Linked DNA regions of Azospira inquinata. The protein of the gene in region 4 interacts with the protein of the main gene of each other region in a pairwise test. Links are inferred from orthologs where the notes say so. Each region holds a gene or a part of one and is shown on either strand. Other genes may lie near its edges. The genes, in order: dnaE, dnaQ, Azoinq_RS14565 and holA.

Evidence for each region.
Region 1: the proteins of holA (region 4) and dnaE interact in binary tests that used the Escherichia coli proteins (3 or more experiments, as listed by UniProt). The link is inferred for Azospira inquinata from one-to-one orthologs.
Region 2: the proteins of holA (region 4) and dnaQ interact in binary tests that used the Escherichia coli proteins (3 or more experiments, as listed by UniProt). The link is inferred for Azospira inquinata from one-to-one orthologs.
Region 3: the proteins of holA (region 4) and Azoinq_RS14565 interact in binary tests that used the Escherichia coli proteins (3 or more experiments, as listed by UniProt). The link is inferred for Azospira inquinata from one-to-one orthologs.

The regions. Positions count from the first base shown.
Region 1 is NZ_CP064782.1:1,101,647-1,106,328, forward strand. What follows is about bases 517-4,506. They hold dnaE (DNA polymerase III subunit alpha), read right to left. Parts: upstream 4,155-4,506; coding sequence 717-4,154; downstream 517-716. Other genes in these bases: bamE (outer membrane protein assembly factor BamE domain-containing protein), read right to left, coding at 517-681; Azoinq_RS04980 (response regulator), read right to left, coding at 4,393-4,506. In the rest of the region: Azoinq_RS04965 (WbuC family cupin fold metalloprotein), read right to left, coding at 1-230; more of bamE, read right to left, coding at 397-516; more of Azoinq_RS04980, read right to left, coding at 4,507-4,682. UniProt on the Escherichia coli protein: DNA polymerase III is a complex, multichain enzyme responsible for most of the replicative synthesis in bacteria. This DNA polymerase also exhibits 3' to 5' exonuclease activity. The alpha chain is the DNA polymerase catalytic subunit.
Region 2 is NZ_CP064782.1:249,650-253,255, reverse strand. What follows is about bases 1-2,914. They hold dnaQ (DNA polymerase III subunit epsilon), read right to left. Parts: upstream 1,868-2,914; coding sequence 1,133-1,867; downstream 1-1,132. Other genes in these bases: Azoinq_RS01110 (class I SAM-dependent methyltransferase), read right to left, coding at 2,364-2,914; rnhA (ribonuclease HI), read right to left, coding at 1,888-2,334; Azoinq_RS01125 (hypothetical protein), read left to right, coding at 642-917; mutS (DNA mismatch repair protein MutS), read right to left, coding at 1-219. Outside these bases: more of Azoinq_RS01110, read right to left, coding at 2,915-3,101; gloB (hydroxyacylglutathione hydrolase), read left to right, coding at 3,268-3,606. UniProt on the Escherichia coli protein: DNA polymerase III is a complex, multichain enzyme responsible for most of the replicative synthesis in bacteria. The epsilon subunit contain the editing function and is a proofreading 3'-5' exonuclease.
Region 3 is NZ_CP064782.1:3,239,236-3,242,765, forward strand. Bases 516-3,353 are described here. They hold Azoinq_RS14565 (NADPH-dependent oxidoreductase), read right to left. Parts: upstream 2,433-3,353; coding sequence 1,599-2,432; downstream 516-1,598. Other genes in these bases: Azoinq_RS14560 (ABC transporter permease), read right to left, coding at 516-1,126; radA (DNA repair protein RadA), read right to left, coding at 2,792-3,353. Outside these bases: more of Azoinq_RS14560, read right to left, coding at 1-515; more of radA, read right to left, coding at 3,354-3,530. UniProt on the Escherichia coli protein: Catalyzes the reduction of nitroaromatic compounds using NADPH. Has a broad electron acceptor specificity. Reduces nitrofurazone by a ping-pong bi-bi mechanism possibly to generate a two-electron transfer product.
Region 4 is NZ_CP064782.1:2,003,299-2,006,926, forward strand. The notes cover bases 513-3,448. They hold holA (DNA polymerase III subunit delta), read right to left. Parts: upstream 2,515-3,448; coding sequence 1,510-2,514; downstream 513-1,509. Other genes in these bases: Azoinq_RS09220 (glutamate-5-semialdehyde dehydrogenase), read right to left, coding at 513-894; Azoinq_RS09225 (hypothetical protein), read left to right, coding at 1,047-1,322; Azoinq_RS09235 (LPS-assembly lipoprotein LptE), read right to left, coding at 2,514-3,038; leuS (leucine--tRNA ligase), read right to left, coding at 3,057-3,448. In the rest of the region: more of Azoinq_RS09220, read right to left, coding at 1-512; more of leuS, read right to left, coding at 3,449-3,628. UniProt on the Escherichia coli protein: Part of the beta sliding clamp loading complex, which hydrolyzes ATP to load the beta clamp onto primed DNA to form the DNA replication pre-initiation complex.

The DNA.
Region 1 (4,682 bases), 900 kb from region 4 along the record:
AACACCAGCCCGAAACGGCCCCGCAGCACCACCAGGGTTTCGTCCTTGGCCGGGTCCAGGTGCCGGTGGGGGCGGATGTAGGAGCCCGGTTCCACCCCGTTGAGCAGGCGGTGGGCAGGGAAGTCATCCGTGGGATGGAAGTTGCGATTGCGGCGCAGGCGGGGCAGTTGCCGGGCCTGGGCGCTGAGTTCATCCAGGCTGGCCTGGTCGATGAGGGTGGGAGCGGTCATGGGGATTCCAAAGGAACGAAGGGAGAGCCGGTGGGGCCACCAGGGGAAACAAACACCCCAGGCCCAGAAGCATGGCAGGGGCGGGAAACCAACACCGGAGCGGGATTAAGGCAAGACGGGGGCCCGCGGCCCGGCCCCGGTGGGAGACCGCCCCCGGCGCCCCGGATTACTTATGCAAGCCCTGGGCGTTGAGCTGCACCGCCTTGCCGTCCAGGAAAACAATGGTGATGCGCCTTTCCACACTGCCCCAGGAACAATGCTGTTCCACCAGGGAGTCATCGCAGCGGTCCGGGCTGCCCAGCACCGCCACCACCTGATCGTAGGTCTGGCCCACTTTCAAGCGGGCGTAATTGTCCTGGGTCACATGGACATGGCAGCCGCCCAGGCCCAGAAGCAGGGCCAGGGCACCGGCCCCCAGGGGGGCGGCGGCAATGGGGTGGGAGGGGAACATGGGTAGATTCCTTGGCGGGGGCCGGGGCGCGCCCCCTATTGATATTGCAAATCCACGGCTTCTGGCGTCAGCCAGTCCCGCAGGCTTTTGAGCAATTCCTCGTCGGGGCGCACCCGGGCCTTTTCCCCCAGGAGCAGTTCGCAGGACGCCACCGGGTTGGTGTAGGCAATGCGGATGGGGCAGCCTTCCGGGCTCACATAGGGGGCGATCAGGTTTTGCAGTTTGCGGGCATCCCCGTTGCCGTTCATGGCCAGGCGCAGCTGGCGGGCGAAACGGCCCCGGGCTTCGGCCAGGGTGTAAATGTTTTCCGCCACAATGCGCAGGCCGCCGGAAAAGTCGTCCTTCTGCACCTTGCCTTCCACCACCAGCACCTCGTCTTCCTTGAGGCGCTGCCGGTTGGCGTCGAAGGTTTCGCTGAAGACGGACACTTCCTTCATATCGCTGCCGTCGTCCAGCTGGATGAAGGCCATTTTGCCCCGCTGGGTAATTTTGGTGCGCACCCCGGTGACCAGCCCGGCCAGGAGCTGAAAATCCTTCTGGGGTTCCAGCTGGGACAGGTTGCGGCGCACGAAGCGGGACACTTCTCCCTTCACCGCGTCAAAGGGGTGGCCGGAGAAGAAAAAGCCCAGGGCCTGCTTTTCCTGCATGAGCCGTTCCCGCTCATCCCAGGGGGGCACGCTGACGAAATCCACCGCCGTTTCCACGGAGGCGGGACCGGCATCAAAGAGACCCGCCTGGAGGGCGTCCCGCTGGACCTGTTCTGCCGCTTCCAGGGCGATGCCCACGGAGGCCAGCATCTTGTGCCGGTCCGGGTCCAGGGAATCGAAGGAACCGGCCCGGATCAGGGCTTCCACCGTGCGCCGGTTCACCATGCGCTTATCCACCCGGCGGCAGAAATCGAACAGGTCCTTGAAGGGGCCGTCCGCTTCCCGGGCGGCCAGAATGCATTCCACCGCCTGCTGGCCCGTGCCTTTGACCCCGCCCAGGCCATAGCGGATGGTCTTGGGATCCACCGGGACAAAGCGGTAATCCGAGGCATTCACGTCCGGCCCCAGGATGGTCACCCCGTTTTTCAGGGTGTCCTCCACGAAAATTTTCACCGAATCCGTGTTGTCCATGTCCACGGACATGGTGGCGGCCATGAAGGCGGCGCAATGGTGGGCCTTGAGCCAGGCGGTCTGGTAGGTGACCACCGCATAGGCGGCGGTGTGGGACTTGTTGAAGCCGTATTCGGCAAACTTCTCCATCAAGTCGAAGAGCTGCATGGCCAGATTTTCATCGTAGCCTTTCTTGCGTGCGCCCTCCCGCATGATGTCCCGGTGCTTGGCCATTTCCTCGACTTTTTTCTTCCCCATGGCCCGGCGCAGCAAGTCGGCGCCCCCCAGGGTGTAGCCGCCGATGATCTGGGCGATCTGCATCACCTGTTCCTGGTACACGATCACCCCGTAGGTGGGCTCCAGGGCGGCTTTCAAGTCTTCGTGGAAATAGTCGATTTTCTGCTGGCCCTTTTTCCGCAGAATAAAGTCATCCACCATCCCGGAACCCAAGGGGCCCGGCCGGTAGAGGGCCAGCACAGCGATGATGTCTTCGAAGCGGTCCGGCTGCAGCTTTTTCAGCAGCTTTTTCATGCCCTCCGATTCCACCTGGAAGATGGCGGTGGTGTTGGCATCCTTGAGAATCTGGTAGGCCGCCTGGTCCTCGTAGCCCAGAGCCAGCAGATCGGGGCAGCTCCCGGTGAGCCGCTCCACGTAATCCACCGCCAGCTTGATGATGGTCAGGTTGCGCAGCCCGAGAAAGTCGAACTTCACCAGGCCGACTTTTTCCACGTCGTCCTTGTCGTACTGGGTTACCACGGAATCTGAACCCAGCTGGCAGTAGAGGGGGCTGTATTCGGTGAGCTTGCCCGGGGCGATCACCACGCCCCCGGCGTGCATGCCGATGTTCCGGGTGGTGTCCTCCAGCTTCATGGCCAGCTCGAAGAGTTCTTTGATTTCCTCTTCCGAGTCGATTTTTTCCTTGAGCTGGGGCTCGGCTTCAATGGCCTTGGTGAGGGACAGGGGCTTGTTCTGCTCCACCGGAATGAGCTTGGAGAGGGAGTCGCAGAGGCTGTAGGGCAGGTCCAGCACCCGGCCCACGTCCCGGATCACCGCCTTGGAGGACATGGTGCCGAAGGTGGCGATCTGGGACACGGCGTCCAGGCCGTAACGGTGGCGCACGTAGTCGATCACCCGGCCCCGGTTGTCCTGGCAGAAGTCCACGTCAAAGTCAGGCATGGACACCCGTTCCGGGTTCAGGAAGCGTTCGAACAACAGGGCGTAGCGCAGGGGGTCCAGGTCCGTAATGCCGATGCTGTAGGCCACCAGGGAGCCGGCCCCGGAGCCCCGGCCCGGGCCCACGGGCACCCCATTGTTTTTGCCCCAGTTAATAAAGTCCGCCACGATGAGGAAGTAGCCCGGGAACCCCATCTGGATCACCGTGTTGATTTCCCGTTCCAGGCGGGCATCGTACTCGGGGCGCCGGGCCAGGCGCTCCTCCGGGTCCGGGTAAAGCTGGGCCAGGCGCACTTCCAGGCCGTCCCGGGCGGTCTTGGCCAGGTAATCGTCCAGGCTCACCCCATCCGGCGTGGGGAACTGGGGCAGGAAGTTTTTGCCCAGCACCAGATTCACATTGCAGCGCTTGGCGATTTCCACCGTGTTTTCCAGGGCCTCGGGCAGGTCGGCGAAGAGTTCCGCCATTTCCCCCTGGGTCTTGAAATACTGTTCCTCGGTGAAATTCCGGGGCCGGCGCCGATCCCCCAGCACATAGCCCTGGGCAATACAGACCCGGGCCTCGTGGGCCTTGAAGTCTTCCCGATCCATGAACTGGATAGGGTGGGTGGCCACCAGGGGCAGGTCCAGCTCCGCCGCCAGGGCCACCGTATCCCGCACCATGGCTTCCTGCTGGGGCTGGCCGTAGCGCTGCACCTCCAGGTAGAAACTGTCGGGGAAACGCCGGGCCCATTCCCGGGCCCGCTCCGCCGCCAAGGCGGGCTTGCCGTTGCGCAGGGCTTCCCCGATGTCCCCGTGGTCGGCGCCGGACAGGGCGATGAGGCCGCCGCAGCCCAGCTCGTCCAGCCAGGCCCGGCGGATTTCCGCCCGCTCCGGCCGGTCCGGCACCAGATAGGCCTTGGAGAGCAGCTCGCAGAGGCGCAGGTAACCATCCTGGTCCCCCACCAGCAAGAGCAGCCGATAGGGATTGGTGGGGTCCGCCTCGTTGGCCAGCCACAGGTCGCTGCCGAAAATAGGCTTAATGCCGTGGGGCCGGGCCGCCCGGTAGAACTTCACCAGGCCGAAACCGGCGGCCAGATCGGTGAGGGCGAAGGCCGGCATGCCGTCCGTTTCCGCCCGCTCGATGGCCGCGTCCAGACGGACGATGCCTTCGGTGATGGAAAACTCGCTGTGGAGACGGAGGTGGATAAAGCGGGGATCGGTCATGGGCGGATTTTACCCCGGCCGCCCCCCCGGCGCATGGGCGGCGGCGGGGCAAGGGAGGCACAGGAGAAGACAAAAACGCCCCGGAAAGGGGCGTGGTTACTGGAAGAAAACAATCGGCCCCGGCATCGGGGCCTGGGGCTTTAAGGCCAGGGGAGGCTGCCGGGAGAAGACCGTCATGCGGCCCTCTCCACCGGAAGGAAATCTACAGGTCCAAAAGACGGCCCTTCCGGGCCGGTTTTCAGCCGCCGATGAGGGCCATGACTTCCGCCACGGTGGCGGGGGTCACGGGCTTTTTGATGAAATGGACGCCCATGGCCTGGGATTTATCCCGAATGGCGTCCTGCACATTGGCGGTCATCAGGGCCAGGGGCGCCATACAGCCCGCCAGGCGGAGCTTGGCCGCCAGGGTCAGGCCGTCCATGCCGGGCATGTTGAAATCCAGGGTCACCAGGTCGTAGGCCGCCTCGCTCACCTTGGCCCGGGCCTCGTCCCCGTTGGCCGCCTCATCCACCACCCAGTCCCCGTGCT
Region 2 (3,606 bases), 1.8 Mb from region 4 along the record:
TCCGGCCATTTTGATGGGCTGACCGGCGGACTGGCCCCGGGTGGTGAGGGTAATGTCCAGCAGGCGGGCCGCCTTTTCCGCATCCTCGAAAAACAGCTCGTAGAAATCCCCCATGCGATAAAAGAGCAGGGTGTCCGGGTGTTGGGCTTTGAATTTCAGGTACTGCTGCATCACCGGGGTGTGACCCCGGGCGGCCTTGTCGTTTTCTGCTTTTGCCATGCTGGAGGGAAGGGAAAAGTGATTCAGGGCGCTATTTTAGACGGCGAGGCTGGGTTTGCCCTAAAAAGCGGGGAAAAAAGGCCGGGGTGGAGCGGGATGGCTCAGGGGGAGGGGAATTTTCAGGCGATCTTCGGCCCGGTCCCGGGTTGGGGCTGGCAACGGGGCGACGGTAGGGAATGGGAGTGGTTCGGAATGAGAGGAAAAAAGGGGAGAAGGGGGCAGACAGCGGGTTTGGGTTCGGGGGCGGGGTTGGGCGCGGTGCGGCAAGAACCAAGCTAGCGCCGGGAATGGCGGCCCCACCCGGGTGGGGCTTTGGGGGGCGGCTTTTGCATTTTTACGCCTTGAGCGACAATGCGCGCCTCATCCCCGCTGAAAGGCGGCGGATTTCCTGTAAGTCTTGATGTCCTGGAAAGGGAAGTGCCTTGATCGTCACCAATCGCAATCGCACCATGGCTGTTGTCATTCGCCACGACGGGCACAAGGTGGCCCTGGTGCCCATGCGGGGGGGCAAGCTTGCCGTGCAGCGTATGACGGTGGTGGAATTTAACCGGGATTGGAGTTTCTGCGACTATCCCCTGGCTAAGGCTCTGGAGACGTTCATTGCCCATGCCCAGTCCCTGGGGGCTTCCAAGGAAGCCCTGCACGGCCTGGAAAGCCTGGCGGAACGGGATCGGGACGTGGTGGCCAGCCTGTTCTAGGGCAGGCCTGGGGCGAGCCTTGCCGGGGATGGCCTCCGGCGCATAGAGAAGGATGTGGCGCCCCGGGCGGGCCAAGGGATGATGTTGAAAAAGCGGGAAACTCCCGGCCCCATTCCCGCTTTTTTGTCCCGGTGGATGGACGCCAGATTTCCCGGGGCCCGTTTCAGGTAGATAACCGCCGAATTTCCCCGAGGCCCTTTCCCCCTGTGCTTCCCCTAGTGTTTGGGGGGCGGAAATTCGCTCTTTTCCCCCGTCCACACGCAGCTTCCCCGGCTCTCCTTGCGGATTTTGTTCAGGGTGTCTTCGTGGGCGGTGATTTCTTCCGGGGTAGCCCGGATGATGCGCAGGGGCTTATTGGGGCGGACGGTGATGGGGGCTTCCTGCTCCGCGGCCTGGGGATCGGCAGCGGGGGCCAGATCCATGATCAGGCTTTCCTGGCCCCGGGTCATGGCGATATAGACTTCCGCCAGAATTTCCGCATCCAGCAAGGCCCCGTGCAGGGTCCGGTGGGTGTTATCCACCTGATAGCGGTCACACAGGGCATCCAGGTTGTTTTTCTTGCCCGGATGGAGCTCCTTGGCCATTTTCAGGGTATCCACCACCCCGGCGCAGACGCTTTCCACGGGGGGCAGATTGATCCGCCCCAGCTCCATGTTGAGAAAGCCCACGTCAAAGGGGGCGTTGTGGATGACCAGTTCCGCGTCCCGGATGTATTCCAGGAAATCCTCCGCAATGGCCTGGAAGAGGGGCTTGTCCGCGAGAAAGTCGTTGCCGATGCCGTGCACCGCCAGGGCCCCTTCATCCACCTCCCGCTGGGGATTCACGTATTTGTGAAAGTGGTGGTTGGTGAGGTGCCGGTCGATCATTTCCACCCCGGCCACTTCAATCAGCCGGTGCCCCTGCCGGTGTTCCAGACCGGTGGTTTCCGTATCGAGAAATATCTGCCGCATAGGTACTGTCCTGAAGGGGCCTAGGCCCGGCCCAATTCGTCAATGCCCCGGTTGGCCAGGGCGTCCACCCGTTCATTGCCCGGGTTGCCGGCGTGACCCTTGACCCAGACCCATTCGATCTGGTGTTGCCGGGCTAGGGTATCCAGTTCCTGCCACAGCTCGGCGTTTTTCACCGGCTTTTTGTCCGCGGTGCGCCAGCCGTTGCGCTTCCAGTTGTGAATCCAGGCGCTGATGCCCTGTTGCACGTACTTGGAGTCGGTGTAGATGCGCAGGGCGGTGGGCCGCTTGAGGGCCTCCAGGGCCCGGATCACGGCGGTGAGTTCCATCCGGTTGTTGGTGGTGTTGGCCTCGCCGCCCCACAGTTCTTTTTCCTTGCCCTGGGCCAGCAGCAGGGAGCCCCAGCCCCCCGGGCCCGGATTGCCGCGGCAGGCGCCGTCGGCGTAAATCTCAACCAAAGTTTGTTCCATAGCGTGTGTGGTAGGTCTTGTGGTGTCAGTCAGATGTTTTTATGGGTGGAATTCTGGGCGATGGGGGCCAGGGCCTTGGCTTTGGCCCGTTTCCGGGCGTTGCGCCAGGCCGGCAGGATGAGGCGCATCCCCGGCACCCGCTTGACGGCCCGGAGCAGATAAACCCCACCGGCAAAGCCCCACCACCGGTCCCCCGCCAGTTCCATAAAACGGCAGCGGTGGAACCATTTGTCCTGGGTGAAAGGGGGGGCATAGCAGCCGAAGTTGCCCCGGTCCACTTCAAAGCCCAGGAGGGCCAGCCAGTCCTTGAGGCGCAGCACGGAAAGATAGTGGCCTTCCCAGGGGAAGGCGGCCTCTGGATTGGTGGGACGGGGCAGCCAGCGGCGCAGGCCCCACAGAGACAGGGGATTGAAGCCGGTGATGATGACCTGGCCCTCGGGAATAAGGATGCGCTCCACCTCCCGCAGGATCTGGTGGGGATCGTCCCAGAATTCCAGGGCGTGGGGCAGGATCACCAGATCCACGCTGGCATTGGCGAAGGGCAGCTGGTGCAGGTCACAGAGGGTCTGCACCGCCCCTTCGTCATCCGCCTTGCAGCGCAGGGGAATGCGGTTTTCCCGGAGAAAATCCACGTCCGGCAAGCCCAGCTGGAGGGCGTGGAAGCCGAAAACATCGGCCACCAGGCTATCCACCCGCTCCTGTTCCCAGCTCAGGACGTAGCGGCCCTGGGGGGTATGCTGCCAGTGTTGGAATCCGGGAATAGACATGCCTAAAGCTTTCGCCCCTCTGCTAAAAAATACCTAAAATGGACGCCCCGTCCCCTGGGCCCGGTTGGGGCCGCCGGGGCCCCTGCCTTACGGAGTTGCCATGACCGATCCCCTGCCGTCCCCATCCCCCATCCCTGCGATGCCAGCCGGCCTGCGGGTCGGGGAAATCGCAATTTTTCCCCTTCCCGCCTTTGAGGACAACTATATCTGGCTCCTGGTTCGGGGCGATCGGGCGGTGGTGGTGGACCCGGGGGAAGAGGGACCGGTCCTGGCCGCCCTGGAAGCCCGCAAGCTGACCCTGGAGGGGATTCTGCTCACCCACCACCACGGCGACCATGTGGGCGGTGTGGCGGCCCTGGTGAGCCGTTTTCCCTGCCCTGTTTTCGGGCCGGAGGCCGAGTCTATCACGACGGTGGATCATCCTTTAGGGGGCCAGGAACGTCTTACCCTCTTGGGGGCGGATTTCCAGGTCTGGGCCGTGTCCGGCCATACCCGGGGCCATCTG
Region 3 (3,530 bases), 1.2 Mb from region 4 along the record:
CCAATTGGATCAGGGGGGGCAGGGCGAAGCCAAAGAGCAGCACCAGCCCCGCCGCCAGCCCCTGGAAGGCGGGCACCGGAGACGGGGGTGGCAGGGGCGTGGCCAAGAGGCCCGCCAACAGCCATTGGAGCAGCCAGTGGGCGCCCCACCCCAGGGCCACCCCGGCGAGGGAGCCCCCCAGGCCCAGGAGCAGGAACTGGCCGAGGAAGAGGCCCAGGAGTCGTCCCTGGGTGGCCCCCAGGCAGCGCATGACGGCGCAGGCATCCAGATGGCGTTGCAGATAGCGGCGGGCGGCCAGGGCCACCCCGGCGGCCGCCAGTATCACTGCCAGCAGGGAGGCTAGCCCGAGAAACTGGCGGGCCCGGTCCAGGGCGTTGCGCATTTCCGGCCGGGCATTGCCCCCGTCTTCCAGGTGTTCCCCCCGGCCCAGCCGGGGCAAGGCCCAGGCCCGGTAGGCGGCGATGGGCCCCGGCGGCCCAGCCAGCAGGAGCCGGTACTGCACTCGGCTGCCGGGCTGGATCAGGCCGGTGGCGGGCAAATCCCCCTCATTCATCAGCAGCCGGGGAGCAACGCTGAAGAGGCTCACCCCCCGATCCGGTTCCTGGGTGAGCACCCCGGCCACCCCCAACTGGCTCTGCCCCACCTGGACCCGGGAGCCCGGGGGAAATTCCCGGGCCAGCCGTTCCTCCAGCCAGATTTGGCCGGGAGCAGGAATGGCCCGGGTCTCCCGGTCCGGCGCACCGGGGGCCGGGGCCAGGCGCAGCCGCCCCCGCAGGGGATAGGCCGGACTGACCGCCTTGATTTCCGCCAGCTGGGGCCGGTCGCCCTGGCCCATCAACATACTGGGGAAGGTGGCGCTGCGGGCCTGGATTAAGCCCCGCCGGGCCGCCTCCGCGGCAAAACGGGGGGCCCAGGGATGATCCGCCGTGAGCAGCAGGTCCGCCCCCAGCAGCTGGTGGGATTCCAGTTCCAGGGCCCGCTGTACCCGGTCGGTAAAAAAGGCCACGGAACACAGGCTGGCCACCGCCACCACCAGGGAAGCCGCCAGCAGACCCAGCTCCCCGGCCCGCCAGTCCCGGCGCAGCAAACGCCAGACCAGGCGCCAGAAGGAAAGGGAGGGGGTCATGGGCAGGGCTTTCGGCAAAAGGGGGCGAGGCCGGAGTCGGAGTCGGAGTCGGAGTCGGAGTCGGAGTCGGAGTCGGAGTCGGAGTCGGAGTCGGAGTCGGAGTCGGAGTCGGAGTCGGAGTCGGAGTCGGAGTCGGAGTCGGAGTCGGAGTCGGAGTCGGAGTCGGCTTTAGTATGGGGGTGGGGGCAGGACGGCGGTCCAGCGCTGCCGGGGACCCCGGAGCAGTGGGCCACCTCCCTCCCCCAAAAACCGCCCGGAGAGGGGCGTATTCCCTGGATCTAGGTTTTTACCCCCGCCCCAGCTAGAAACCACGGGCTTTTCAGTCCACGGCCCGGGGAGGATCAAGCCCACCGCCAACTTCCATTCAGCATTAAGGCAAAACCTTATGCCACCTGGCGGTCCGGGGCAAGGCCCGGGAGGGGCGCCCGGGACGGCCTTCACCGGGGATAGGGAATCGCCAGGGCCTCCCCGGCTATTTCAGAGGGAAGCCCTGTCCCCTGAAAAAGTCGGCCAGTTTGTCCCGCCCCGAAAGGCTTTCCGGCCCCTTCACCCGGTTGGCCGAATGGGGCGTCCAGCCTTCCGCCCGGATACCCGCTCCCCGGTAAAAGGCGCTCATGGTGTGGTCGTAATCGGCGATGGCCGCCGCCTCCCCGGCCTCATCCACCCGATAGCGTTCCCGATGCAGTACCGTGGTCTGGGGCAGACGGGGCTTGACCCGGGGCAGCTTGGCCGAATCCGGATAGCCAACGCACAGGCCGAAGACGGGAAAAACATGGGGCGGCAGTTCCAGCTCCCGGGCCACCTCGGGCACCCGGTTGCGCAGGCCGCCGATATAGACCGTGCCCAGGCCCAGGGATTCGGCGGCCACCACCGCGTTCTGGGCCGCCAGGGCCGCGTCGATCACCCCCACCAGGCCCATTTCCAGGGTATCCAGGGCGGCGCTGGGCTGGTCCAAGCGCCGGGCCACCCGTTCCAGACGGGACAGGTCCGCCAGCCAGGCCAGGAACAGGGGACAGGCCGCCACATGGGCCTGGTTGCCGCAATACTCGGCCAGCCGGGCCTTGCGGGCCGGGTCCTGGACCGCCACCAGGCTCCACACCTGGAGATTGGAAGAGGAGGAGGCGGATTGGGCCGCCGCCACCAGGGTTTCCAGGAGGCCCGGCGCCAGGGGATCGGGCCGGAAAGCCCGCACGGAGCGGTGTTCCAGCAGGCTGTGCAACACCTCATTGGTGTCCGGCAGAGGAAACGCGGTGGGCTGGCCGTAACGGGCGCTGAACAGGGGGCGGAGATCGGTATCCGGATGCATGGGCAAGACACTCCAGAAAAATCCGGGGGCCGACACCGGACGAAACACCGGAGGGCCTGCCGGGAGAGATGAAAATCAGGAAGCTATGCTAGCGGAAGGGCGGGATCAGGGGGAGAGGGGTTGGGTTGGGTTGGGTTGGGTTGGGTTGGGTTGGGTTGGGTTGGGTTGGGTTGGGTTGGGTTGAAATCGCCAGGGGGCGGATTCTGGCGGCGGGGCAGCCCCCCAAGCCCAGCGCCCAGGCCACGGGGCCTCTGGAAACGGGAATTAACAAGAATCCCCAGCGCCCCCCTACCTACCTTTGGCCCTACTTTCTTCCGGCCCCAGCCCTGCCAGACCCTACCCCACCCTTTCCCGCTCCGTCAGTCCCCAAAGGCCAGTTGTAACGCCTCTTCCAGCCGGGCCACGCCCTGGACCTCCATGCCTTCCAGGGGCTGGCGGGGCAGATTGGCGGCGGGCACCAGAGCCCGGGTGAAGCCCAGTTTGGCCGCTTCCCGCAGCCGTTCCTGGCCCCGGGGGGCGGGACGGATTTCCCCGGTGAGGCCCACTTCCCCAAAGACCACCAGCTTGGGCGCCAGGGGCCGGTTGCGCAGGGAGGACACCACGGCCAGCAGCACCGCCAGGTCCGCCGCCGGTTCGGAAATTTTCACCCCCCCCACCGCATTGACGAACACATCCTGGTCGTAGCAGCCGATGCCCGCATGACGGTGCAGCACGGCCAGGAGCATGGCCAGCCGGTTCTGCTCCAGGCCCACGGTGAGGCGCCGGGGATTGCCCCCCATGGCCCCATCCACCAGGGCCTGGATTTCTACCAGCAGGGGCCGGGTGCCCTCCTGGGTCACCATGACACAGGAGCCGGGCACATCCTGGGCATGCTGGGAGAGGAACAGGGCGGAGGGGTTATTCACCCCCTTCAGCCCCTTGTCGGTCATGGCGAACACCCCCAGCTCATTCACCGCCCCAAAGCGGTTCTTGAAGGCCCGGATAAGGCGGAAGCTGGAATGGGTATCCCCCTCGAAATAGAGCACCGTATCCACAATGTGCTCCAGCACCCGGGGACCGGCCAGGGCCCCGTCCTTGGTCACATGGCCCACCAGAATC
Region 4 (3,628 bases):
TAGGGCCTGGGTTTCCGGGCAGCCCCGGATTTCCACCCCTTTAGCGGTCAGCATGGCGGCCAGGCCGGGGAGCTGGGCGGCGGCTTCGGAGCGGGCCACCAGCAGGGTTTCCGCCGTATTGCAGGTGCCGTAGCGCTGGGTCTTGGCGTTTTCCACGATTTTCAGGGCCTTGGCCGGATCGGCCCCCTCATCCACATAAACGTGGCAGTTGCCGTCCAGATGCTGAATCATGGGCACCCGGGATTCGGCCAGGAGCCGGGCGATGAGGCCCTTGCCCCCCCGGGGCACGATGACGTCCACGAATTCCCGCATGGTGATGAGTTCCCCCACGGCGGCCCGATCCGTGGTTTCCACCACCTGGACCGCCTCGGCGGGCAGACCGGCGGCTTCCAACCCTTCCTGGACCAGGGCCGCCAGGGCCCGGTTGCTGCGAATGGCTTCCGAGCCGCCCCGGAGGATAGAAGCGTTGCCGGACTTGATGCACAGCCCCGCCGCATCCACGGTCACATTGGGCCGGGCTTCGTAAATGATGCCGATGACTCCCAGGGGCACCCGCATGTGGCCCACCTGGATGCCCGAGGGGCGGAAACGCAGATCGGTCATTTCCCCAATGGGGTCGGGCAGGGCGGCGATCTGTTCCAGACCAGCGGCCATGGTGGCCACGGTTTTCGGGGTCAGGGTGAGCCGGTCCAGCATGGCGCTGGCCAGTCCGGCAGCCCGGGCGGCAGCCAGGTCTTCCCCGTTGGCGGCCAGGAGGGCGGCTTCTTCCCGCCGAATAGCGCTGGCGATAGCTTTCAGGGCCTGGTTTTTGGCGTTGGTGTCGGCCTTGGCCATGAGCCGGGAAGCGGCGCGGGCCTGGCGGCCCAGGGAGTGCATGTAGTCCTTGATATCCATGATGTTTCGGCGTCCAGGGGAAGGGCCCATTATAGCGGTCCCCGAGGCCCCAACCCCCCATGTCCTTACTGAAAGTGCGGATATAGACTAAACTTTCGCCCCAAGCTGCTGTCAGAGTCCCTCACAGAGACCGCACTTCGTAGGAGTTCCCGATGAGTCGCAAGTTAATTCTCCCCAATGAAATCCAGGTATGCGCCACATGCAGCTACTGGGACGGGGACCGGAAGGTGGATGCCGAGGTGGGCGTGGTGGTGGTGGACGACAACTGCAAAGGCGAGTGTCTGGTCCGGGAAACCCCCTTGCCCGCCCTGCGTCCCAAGGGCCATGATGTGGATTGCGCCTGGGAACACCTGGAGGGGGAAGAGGCCGATGGGGAGGCACCGGCAGCGGACGATGTTCCCCCTGCCGGTGGGGAAAAAGCCGCCTGAGTTGTCTTGATAACGGGAACGGTGGTGGCCGGGGGAGCCCGGCAAACAGGTGGGCGGCAACGGTTTCCGCCCCGGATGGCCGGCGGGAGCCCCAGGGTCTGACCCTTAGCATTCTCCCTGGCCCCAGCCAGAAGCTAAGAAAAAAGCCCGGTTGCCCGGGCTTTTGCCGTTTACCGAGCCCCTGGGCTTAGACGCTCAGGGATAGGCCCAGGCGCAGGAAGGCTTCCCACACATTGCCCGGCTCCAGACCCTTGATGCAGCGGTCGATACGGGCGGCCTGGGCCAGTCCCCGCACCAGCCGGTGCAGATCCAGGCGTTGCAGGGCCCGCTTCATGGCCGCCTGGCGGGGGCCCCAGACCCGCTGTTCCTTGCACAGCAAATCCAAAGGGCGCCCAGCCACTAGACCGGTCTTGATGGCGGCGAGGGCCCGCAGTTCCTCGGTGAGGGCCCACAGCACCAGGGGCGGGGCTTCCCCCTCCTGGCGCAGGCCGTCCAGGGTGCGGCACAGACGGCCCATGTCCCCGGCCAGGAGGGCGGCGCGTAAATCGTCGATGTCGTAGCGGGCCACGTTGAGCACCGCTTCTCGCACCTGTTCCAGGCTCAAGGGGCCGGGGGGATAGAGCAGGCCAATTTTCTGGATTTCCTGGTGGGCGGCCAGGAGATTGCCTTCCACCCGTTCGGCGATGAACTGGAGGGCGTCCCGGTCCCCGCTCTGGCCCTGGCGTTGCAGGCGCCCGGCGATCCAGGCGGGCAGCTCGGCCAGGGGCGGGGCATTGAGTTTGACCAGGGTGCCGGCCTGGGTCAGGGCGGTGAACCAGGCGGATTTTTCTTCCTGCCAGGAAAGCTCGGGCAGGGTAATGAGTACCAGGATGTCCGGGCTTAGGCGCTGGGCGAATTCCTGGAGGGCCTGGCCTCCTTCCCGCCCGGGCTTGCCCGTGGGAATGCGCAGGTCGATGAGTTTCCGTTCCCCGAACAGGGAAAGGTTGCCGCAGGCTTGGGCCAGCTGATTCCAGTTAAAGCCCGGGCCGGCTACCAGCACCTCCCGTTCGCTGAACCCCTGGTGCCGGGCAGCGGCCCGGATGGCGTCCCCGGCCTCGATGACCAGCAGGGGCTCGTCCCCGTACAGGGTGTAGAGGGGGGCCAGGCCCCGCTCCAGCTGGGCCGTCAGTTGCTCAGCCTTGAGCTGGGCCACTACTCGTCCTCGTCGTCCGGATTGAGGGGCTTGATGGCGGCCAGACGGCGCATGATCTGCTGGGCCGCATCCTGCTGCATGTCCTTCCAGAGCATGGTTTCTTCCTGCTCCTTGGAGAGAATTTCGCTATCCCCGTAGGTCATGTCCCGGTGCAGGGTGAGGTTCACCGGCGGGGTTAGGTCCCGACCCTTGGGGTCGGTGATGCGATAGGCGATGAGAATCCGCAGCTGGTATTCCTGAATCTTGCCGCCGCCGCTATAGGACAGCACATCCCGCTGTTGCAGGTAGCTGGTCTGGACGAAGATGGCTTCCGCGTCCTCCGCCTTATCTACCAGCTGGGTGGTGCTGCTGGTGCGGATGGCCCGGCGCAGGTAGATACCCACGTCCGAGTTTTCCGGCAGATCGATTTTCATGGTGTGGAAGGGCAGGGCCGGGGGCGCCTTGAGCTGGAAGCCGCAACCGGCGGCGAAGAGCATCAGGACGCCGGCCAGCAGGGCCAGACAGGGCAGGATCAGGCGGCGCACGGACGCTCTCCTCGGGGCTTAAACAACGATATTGACCAGACGGCCGGGCACCACCACCACCTTCTTGGGGGCCTTGCCTTCCATGTACTTCTGGGCGCTTTCCGAGGCCAGAGCAGCCGCTTCCACGGCCCCCTTGTCGGCGGTGGCGGCCACGGTAATGCGGCCCCGCAGCTTGCCGTTCACCTGCACCATCAGTTCCACCTCGTCCTGCACCAGGGCGGCGGGATCGGCTTTGGGGAAGGCCTGACGGCCCGCGTCGGCGCCGGGACGGAGTTCCCCGTAAAGGGCCTGGCCGATGTGGGGCACGATGGGGTAGAGCATGAGCACGGCGGCTTCCAGGGCTTCCTGTTTCACCGCCCGGGCGGCGTCCGAGTCGCTGTCCAGCTTGGCGTAGGCGTTGAGCAGTTCCATCACGGCGGCGATGGCGGTGTTGAACTGCTTGCGGCGGCCGAAGTCGTCCGTCACCTTGGCAATGGTTTGGTGCAGGTGGCGGCGGAAATCCTTCAATGGCGTGGCCAGGTCTTCCGCCGGCTGTTCCCCGTTCCAAGCTTCCACCGGGCCTTCCAGAGTGTGTTCATAGACCAGCTTCC